2 regions of the Methylobacterium sp. TK26 genome follow, and region 2 is predicted to be linked to the other one. Evidence: riboswitches for the same ligand, from Rfam matches in the RefSeq annotation. Region 2 holds a riboswitch; the other holds the start of a gene.
The links. A riboswitch is a leader RNA that binds a small molecule or an ion and turns the genes downstream of it on or off. The one in region 2 is predicted to bind thiamine pyrophosphate.
Positions count from the first base shown of each region.

Region 1: linked by a shared signal. The riboswitch ahead of thiC (phosphomethylpyrimidine synthase ThiC) and the one ahead of thiO (glycine oxidase ThiO) in region 2 are both predicted to bind thiamine pyrophosphate.

Region 1 covers NZ_CM143965.1:312,129-316,331, reverse strand. The annotation lists gene ACXJ1Y_RS01540 (transglycosylase domain-containing protein) at 1-260, opposite strand, end outside; gene ACXJ1Y_RS01535 (hypothetical protein) at 513-986, shown strand; gene ACXJ1Y_RS01530 (PilZ domain-containing protein) at 1,024-1,269, shown strand; gene ACXJ1Y_RS01525 (HNH endonuclease family protein) at 1,277-1,648, opposite strand; TPP riboswitch at 1,763-1,867, shown strand; gene thiC (phosphomethylpyrimidine synthase ThiC) at 1,934-3,823, shown strand; gene ACXJ1Y_RS01515 (flagellar protein FlaG) at 4,064-4,203, shown strand, end outside.
Region 2 covers NZ_CM143965.1:2,003,865-2,008,067, forward strand. The annotation lists gene ACXJ1Y_RS09670 (thiazole synthase) at 1-657, opposite strand, end outside; gene thiS (sulfur carrier protein ThiS) at 661-873, opposite strand; gene thiO (glycine oxidase ThiO) at 870-2,087, opposite strand; TPP riboswitch at 2,156-2,286, opposite strand; gene ACXJ1Y_RS09685 (adenylate/guanylate cyclase domain-containing protein) at 2,315-3,574, opposite strand; gene rpoD (RNA polymerase sigma factor RpoD) at 3,644-4,203, opposite strand, start outside.

The DNA of each region.
Region 1 (4,203 bases), 1.7 Mb from region 2:
CCGCCATAGACGATGCGGCCGAGCCACGAGCGGCGGCGCTTCGCGCTGCGCCCCCTGCCCGACGAGCCCCGGCCCCCGGAGGAGCCACGGGACGGGGAGGACCGCTTCGCCGGTTGCCTGCTCACGCGTTCCTTGCTCCCTGCCTCGCCGCCGCCGGCCCGATCCTCGCGGGAGAGGCGCAGGTCGAGGTCGCCGCGCTGGCCGATCCGCCCTTCCGGGACATCGAAATTCGGCTCGGCTCTGCCACGCTTCTGCGCCATCGACACCCGTCACGAAGCTGCTCGCCCGCGCGCGAGGCCGCGCAACCGGACGTTGACATGACGTCGCGGCGGCCCTGCGGACGCGTTCTGAGACGCTGTAAATGCGGCGGTTTAAGGGGCCGTTAAGATAACCGGCACGCCCCGGTATCCCGGCCCGCGATGCGCTCGCCAGACCAATGTTCCGGCCCGCCGCCCCTGGTTTCGGCGCAGGACCCTCCGTATGGTGCCGCCCGTTTCAGGGAGAGCACTATCGTGCGGGTAGCCATTCTCGTTGCGGCGGCCGGGCTCGGCCTCGGAAGCCTTCCGGCATGGTCCCAGGTCCGCCTCGATACGGTCAACACCATCGCCTGTGCGGAGGAAGGCGGCGTCTGCCGGATGCCTTACCCGACGAACGTCTATTTCGGGGTGCCGGGCAAGACCAACGGCCGTCCCTTCCCGCAGGGCGGCACGGTGGCGTGCAACGTCCAGAGCTTCGGCGATCCGGCGCCCAACCAGCGCAAGGCCTGCTGGTATGCCCCGCGCCTCACCGGCAACGAGGGCGGCGGCTACCGGGATCGCCCCCGCCGGGACGACCGGGACGCGTATCGCTCGCGGGACGACGACCGCTTTCGCGACGAGTACCGCCCGCGCCGCGACGTCGACCGCGACGAGTATCGCCCGCGCCGCGACGATTATGACGATACGCGGGAGCGCCGCCGCTACCGCAGCGAGCCGGACGATGAATGAGCCGGCGTCGGCGGTTCGGGGCGGAGAGGCAGACGGCATGTCCGAGGACCGGCGCGGCGCCTATCGCCGCAACGCCTTCACCTTCGGGTTCGTGGAAACCGGCGAGGGGGAGATCGGCTGTCTCGTCTGGGACGTCACCGAGACCGGCGCCCTGATCGAGATCGAGCAAGCCGTGGATTTGCCGGAGCGGTTGCGCGTGCGCCTCGCCCCGGAGGCCGCATCGCGCGAGGCGAGCGTCGCGTGGCAGCGCGGCAAGCGGGCGGGCATCGCCTTCTCCGGGTGAAGCCCCTTCAATCCTTGCGCTTTCCCGCCCGCCGGTCCCGCGTCATGCGCGTCGGGGCGTAGAAATCGTCGGGCTTGGTCCGCACCCAGGCCACGAACCGGGCGAGTTCTGGATCGGCCCGCAGGGCCTCGACATCGGCGAGGCGCCGGGCGATCTCGGCCTCGCTGTAGCGGGCATGGATCGCCGAATGGCAGACCTGATGCAGACGCACCGTGCCACGGTGGGTGCCGCCCTTCAGCTTGGGCGTGAGATGATGCAGGCTCGATTTCGCACCGCGTGGGATCGGCCTCTCGCAAAGCGGGCAGATGACCGGCGCCGCCGCCTGGGGGCCGTGGGTCGTCGGATCATCATCGCGCCACAGGCGCTCGCGTCTTCCCAAGCCTCGTCTCCCGGCGAGTTCGGTGGATCGGGACGGCAGATCGGAGAGTAAAGCCGAGTGTTAGGGCGTTTCGCCTGCCGGCATTGACAACATCCGGCAAACCACGGAGTTTCGAACCGTTCCGAGGGGAGCCCAGACCGGGCTGAGATTGGGCGTAGCGCCCTGACCCTTGAACCTGATCCGGTTCGTACCGGCGGAGGGACGGGAACCTGCGGCCTCGGGATGCCGCACCTTACCCCTATCGTCGTCACGCAATTGGACCGCTCCAGCGCCAGGAGAGGCCAAATGAACGCACCCGTGCTGCCCAAGGATGTGAAGGGAAGCCCCGAGACCGTGACTACGGGACCGGTCTCCGGCTCGCGCAAGGTCTACGCGACCGTCGGCGGCCGGGAGGACATCCGCGTCCCGTTCCGTGAGATCGTGCTGACCGACCCGAAGGAAGAGCCGGTGCGGGTCTACGACCCGTCGGGGCCCTACACCGAGACCGACGCCCGCATCGACCTGTCGGCGGGCCTGCCGCAGATCCGCGCCCCGTGGATCGCCGCGCGCGGTTACGCCACGGCCGAGCCCCGCGCCGTCAAGCCGGAGGACAACGGCTTCGCCTCGGCCGACAAGCTCGTCGCCCCCTGCCCCGCCGAACGGGTGCTCCGCAAGGCCGCCCCCGGCCAGATGGTGACGCAGTACGAGTTCGCCCGCGCCGGGATCGTCACCGAGGAGATGATCTACGTCGCCCACCGCGAGAACCTCTGCCGCGAGCAGATGCTGGAGCGGGCCGAGGCGGCCCTGGCGGATGGCGAGAATTTCGGCGCGGCGGTGCCGGCCTTCATCACCCCCGAATTCGTGCGCGACGAGATCGCCCGCGGCCGGGCGATCATCCCCGCCAACATCAACCACACCGAAGTCGAGCCGATGGCGATCGGCCGCAACTTCCTCGTGAAGATCAATGCCAACATCGGCAACTCGGCGGTCACCTCGTCGGCCGCCGAAGAGGTCGAGAAGCTGGTCTGGTCGATCCGCTGGGGCGCGGACACGGTCATGGACCTCTCGACCGGCCGCAACATCCACAACATCCGCTCGTGGATCATCCGCAACTCGCCCGTGCCGATCGGGACGGTGCCGATCTATCAGGCGCTGGAGAAGGTGGGCGGTGATCCGCTTAAGCTCGATTGGGAGGTCTTCAAGGACACGCTCATCGAGCAGGCCGAGCAGGGCGTCGATTACTTCACCATCCATGCGGGCGTGCGCCTCGCCCACGTGCCGCTAACGGCGCGGCGCGTCACCGGCATCGTCTCGCGCGGCGGCTCGATCATGGCGCGCTGGTGCCTCGCCGGGCATCGCGAATCGTTCCTCTACGAGCGGTTCGACGAGATCTGCGACATCATGCGGGCCTACGACGTGTCGTTCTCGCTGGGTGACGGCCTGCGGCCCGGCTCCATCGCCGACGCGAACGACGCCGCGCAGTTCGCTGAGCTGGAGACGCTGGGCGAACTCACCAAGATCGCCTGGGACAAGGGCTGTCAGGTGATGATCGAGGGCCCCGGCCATGTGCCGATGCACAAGATCAAGGTGAACATGGAGAAGCAGCTTCGCGAGTGCGGCGAGGCGCCCTTCTACACCCTCGGCCCGCTGACCACGGACATCGCGCCGGGCTACGACCACATCACCTCCGGCATCGGCGCGGCGATGATCGGCTGGTTCGGCACGGCGATGCTCTGCTACGTCACGCCGAAGGAGCATCTTGGCCTGCCGGACCGCGACGACGTGAAGGTCGGCGTGATCACCTACAAGATCGCCGCCCACGCCGCCGACCTCGCCAAGGGCCACCCGGCCGCGCAACTGCGCGACGACGCCCTGAGCCGCGCCCGGTTCGACTTCCGCTGGGAGGACCAGTTCAACCTCAGCCTCGACCCGGATACGGCGCGCACCTACCACGACGAGACCCTGCCGAAGGACGCCCACAAGGTCGCCCATTTCTGCTCGATGTGCGGCCCGAAGTTCTGCTCGATGAAGATCACGCAGGATCTGCGCGCCGAGGTGCTGGCGATGGAAGAGGCCGGCCAGGTGATCGGCCAGGCCCCCGCCATGTCGCAGGCCGAGGCCGAAGCCGGGATGCGCGAGAAGTCGCGCGAATTCCTCGCCGAGGGCGGCAAGCTCTACGTCGACGCGGCGGAGTGACAGCTTCCGGCGCGCCCGTCACCCGGCGGGCGCGCCGGATCGCCGAGGACGCTGACAGGTTTGTCAGCATTCGCGCACTGCAATCGCGTGAGATGGCGTGAAATTGAGGTGCTGCCTTTACCGGATATTGAGCCCGTCTTACAAAGGCGTTGTCGAAGACTGCGAAGGCATGCCCATATTAAGCGCTGCTTAACGGCGCGATGATGCAATCCCTCCATCACAGGATCGTAGGAGCCTGTCATGGAAATACGTAGCATCCCATCCGTCTCGCAGGGGCCGCAGGGCATCGACGCCCTGGCGGCCACCGCCGCGCCGGCACCTCAGACGGCCGAGAACACCGAAACGCCGACGAAGAGCCTCGAGCCGGCGGTGAAGGTCGA
Region 2 (4,203 bases):
GACGGCGGTGTTCACGAGGCAGGCGGCGGCACCGAGTTCCATGGCGATCACGGCATCGGACGCCGTGCCGATCCCCGCATCGACGATCACCGGCACGCCCGCCCGGCGGCAGATCAACTCGATGTTGGCCGGGTTGGCGACGCCCATGCCGGAGCCGATCAGCGAGCCCATCGGCATCACGGCGGCGCAGCCGATGTCTTCCAGCCGGCGGCAGACAATGGGATCGTCGTTGCAATAGGGCAGGACGGTGAAGCCCTCGTCCACGAGGTGGCGGCAGGCCTCGATCAGTTCGGCGACGTCGGGGTACAGGGTCTCGCGGTCGCCGATCACCTCGACCTTGATCCAGGTGGTGTCGAGCGCTTCGCGGGCGAGTTCTGCCGTCATGATGGCGTCGCGGGCGGTCTCGCAGCCGGCGGTGTTGGGCAGGAAGCGGCGGCCCTTGAGCAGGCTCACCGTGTCCGAGCCGTGTCCGCGCAGGGAGACCCGGCGGATCGAGGCGGTGACGACCTCGGCGTCGGACGCCTCGACCGCGTCGCGCATGATCGCCTGGGTCGGGTAGCCGGCGGTGCCGAGGAACAGGCGCGAGCCCAGGCGCACCCCGGCGATGACCAGGGCGTCGTCCTCTTCGGGGCGCAGCGGCGTGACGATGCTGTCCATGCTCTAGCCTCCCTGCATGGCGCGGACGATCTCGATGCGGTCGCCCGGCGTGATGGTGGTGTCCGCCCAGTCCTTCCGGCGCAGGACGCGGCCGTTGAGGGCGATGGCGATGCCCTGCGGCCCCTCGATCCCGGCTTCTTCCGCCTCGGCGGTGAACAGGGCCTCGACGGTGGCGGCTTCGCTCTCGCGGGGCTCGCCGTTGACGAAGAGCTTCACCGTGCGGCCCTCCTCGGCTCCGGTCGCGCGAAGCGCGCCAGGGTGAAGGCACGGGCCACGGCCGGCATGTCGCCCGTGGCCACGAGGTCGGCCACCGCATCGGCGGTGACGGGCGCCAGCAGATAGCCGTTGCGATGGTGGCCGGTGGCGACGACCAGCCCCGGTGCGATGGCATCGATGATCGGCGCGTCGTCGTCGGAGGTCGGGCGATAGCCGCTCCACACGGCCTCGACCGCCATCTCCTCGATGCCCGGCAGCACCCGCCGCGCGCCTTCGAGCAGGGCGTAGAGCCCGCCCGCCGTCACGCCCTCGCGAAACCCGCAATCCTCCACCGTCGCGCCGACGATGAGGTGCCCGTCGCTCTTCGGGGCCATGTGGACCTGCTCGGTCCAGACCATGCGCGACAGCGTGCCGGTCTGGCGCGTGGTCCGCAGGGCCAGGGCCTGCCCCTTCAGGGGGCGCACCGGCAGGGCGAGGCTGTCGGGCAGGAGCCCGCCCTCCCCGCTCCAGGCGCCGGCCGCGAGCACGATCATCTCGGCGGAAAGGCGCCCGGCTTCGGTCAGCACGCCGGTTACGCGGCCGCCCGACCAGTCGAGGCCGGTGACGGCCATGCGCTCGATGATCGTCACGCCCGCCGCCTCGCAGGCGCGCACCAGTGCCGCCATGACGAGGCGCGGATCGACCTGATGGTCGAGGGGGCATTGCACGCCCGCCGTCACCGAGGGGCGCAGCACGGGCTCAAGCCGGCGGATCTCGGTGCCGTTCAGCCACGTCGCGTCGAGGCCGGAGCGGCGCTGCAGATCGTAGCGGAAGCGCAGGCGCTCCACCTCGTCGCGGCCGACGGCGAGCACCAGCGTGCCGTCCGGCCGGTAGTCGATGGAGAGGCCGGAGGCGGCCTCGAGTTCGTCGCGGAAGCCGGGCCAGCGGGCGAGCGAGTCCATGGCGAGGGGCAGGAGCGGGTCGGAGCCGGGCTCATGCTCGGCGGCCGGCGCCAGCATGCCCGTGGCGGCGAGGCTCGCGCCGGAGCCGACGCTTCCCCGCTCGATCACCGTGACGGAGAGCCCCCGGGACGCAAGGCGCCACGCGCTGGCGAGGCCGATCAGCCCGCCGCCGATGACGGCGACATCCGCGCGCGCGGGCAGACCCGTCGTCCGGGCGTCGAGCCCCGGATCCAGGCGCTGTCCGATGGGTGAAACGGGCCTCGGAAGCCCCATGGCGACACTCCGCTTATCGGGCGGAGGGATGGGGCCGGATGCTTCGTGAAAAGCGATGGCCTGTCAGGACGACGGCCGCGGTCCAATCCCTACGCCGGTGTGAACCGGATCAGGTTCGAAGGATTTCCGCGCCGCAGGCCCGGTTAAGGGCATGCCATCGGTTTCTCAGCCCCTTGCCGGGGATCTCCCTGGAACAGAGGCAGATGTGGGCCCTCGCGCCGCCGGGGTCAATCCCGTTTGCGCGGCCGCAGGAACTTCGGCTTGAACACCGCCATCGGCTCCTCGAAGCCATGGAGCGTGTGGACGCCCACCGGCACCGGATCGCCCCACAGGAAGTCCACGAACGGCTTCGACATCAGAAGCTCCTCGCCGAGGCCCCGGTTGAGCTTGGCGAGCCGGCTCGCGAGGTTCACGTCGCGGCCGATCACTGTGAAGTCGAGGCGCGAGCCGGAGCCGACATTGCCGTAGGCCGCCTCCCCGTGGTGCAGGGCGATGCCCGCCTGGATCGGCACCGGGAACTGATGCAGGGCGTTCGCTTCGTCGATGGCCGCCAGGATGTGCTGCGCCGCCGTCAAGGCGCCCTTGGCCGCGCCGCCGAGGTCGTCTCCGCTCTCGCGAAAGATCGCCAGCAGTCCGTCGCCGAGGTACTTCAGCACCTCCCCGCCCTCGCCCTCGATGGGCGGGACGAGGCAATCGAAGAACACGTTGAGGAGGGCCACCGCCTCCTCCGGCGTCATGTCGGCGGAGATGCGCGTGTAGTCGCGCATGTCGGCGAACAGGATCGCGGAGCGGATGCGCGTGACCTGACCGCGCCGGATGTCGCCCGACAGGATCGCCCGGTGCGGCTCGTCGCCGACATAGACCCGCAGCACGTGGTCGAGCTGCTTGTTCAGCACCCGCATCTCCATCACCGCCGCGAGCGCGGGCATGATGAAGCGCAGGATCGCGATGTGCTCGCGCTCGAACCCCGTTGGGCACTTGGTGGCGAAGGTGATGCCGTTCTGCGTGCCGTTCGTGAAGAACAGCGGCGCGACGACGTAGTGCGTGAACCCTTCCGCCTTCAGGTCCGGAACGATGGCGTAGGCGTCGTCCGGCGTCTCGGAGAGGTCGAGGATCAGCCACCGGCCGGTCTGGTGGACCTCGGCGAAGGGGCTGCGGAGATAGGCTTCCTGCGAGCGGCTGCCGTGCGGGAAGAGCCGCACCGTGACGCCGCCGTTGCGCGTCCAGACCCGGCCGACGCCGGCATATTCCGAGTGCAGCGTGTCGATGGCGGTGGAGGCCCGGTCCACCGGAACGCCGATGTCGATCAGCCGCTCGGCGAGGCCTTCGAGCATGTGCTCGGCCTTGTCGATGCGGGCCCCCTCACCGAGCAGCCAGTCGCGGATGCCGACCGAGGGCTCCAGCGCGCCGAACGGGACGTCGCTGGTCTCGGAGCCGTCCGCATCGGCCGTCGGTGTTCCGGGCAGGGGCGGACGTCGTTCGAGCATGGCGCCAAGGTGGGATTCCGTCACGGCAAAGCAAGGCTTTGCCGTGAGCCGGCGGCACGGGCCGCCGACTCAGTTGTCGAGGAAGCTCCTGAGCTTCCGGCTGCGGCTCGGATGCTTGAGCTTGCGCAGCGCCTTCGCTTCGATCTGGCGAATGCGCTCGCGGGTCACGGAGAATTGCTGGCCGACCTCTTCGAGGGTGTGGTCGGTGTTCATGCCGATGCCGAAGCGCATGCGCAGCACGCGTTCCTCGCGCGGGGTCAGCGACGCGAGCACGCGCGTCGTGGTCTCACGCAGGTTCGACTGGATCGCCGCGTCGATCGGCAGGACGACGTTCTTGTCCTCGATGAAGTCGCCGAGATGGCTGTCTTCCTCGTCGCCGATGGGCGTTTCGAGGGAGATCGGCTCCTTGGCGATCTTCAGGACCTTGCGGACCTTCTCGAGGGGCATCGCCAGCTTTTCGGCCAGCTCCTCCGGGGTCGGCTCGCGGCCGATCTCGTGGAGCATCTGGCGCGAGGTGCGGACGATCTTGTTGATCGTCTCGATCATGTGGACCGGGATGCGGATGGTCCGCGCCTGATCCGCGATCGAGCGGGTGATCGCCTGCCGGATCCACCACGTCGCGTATGTCG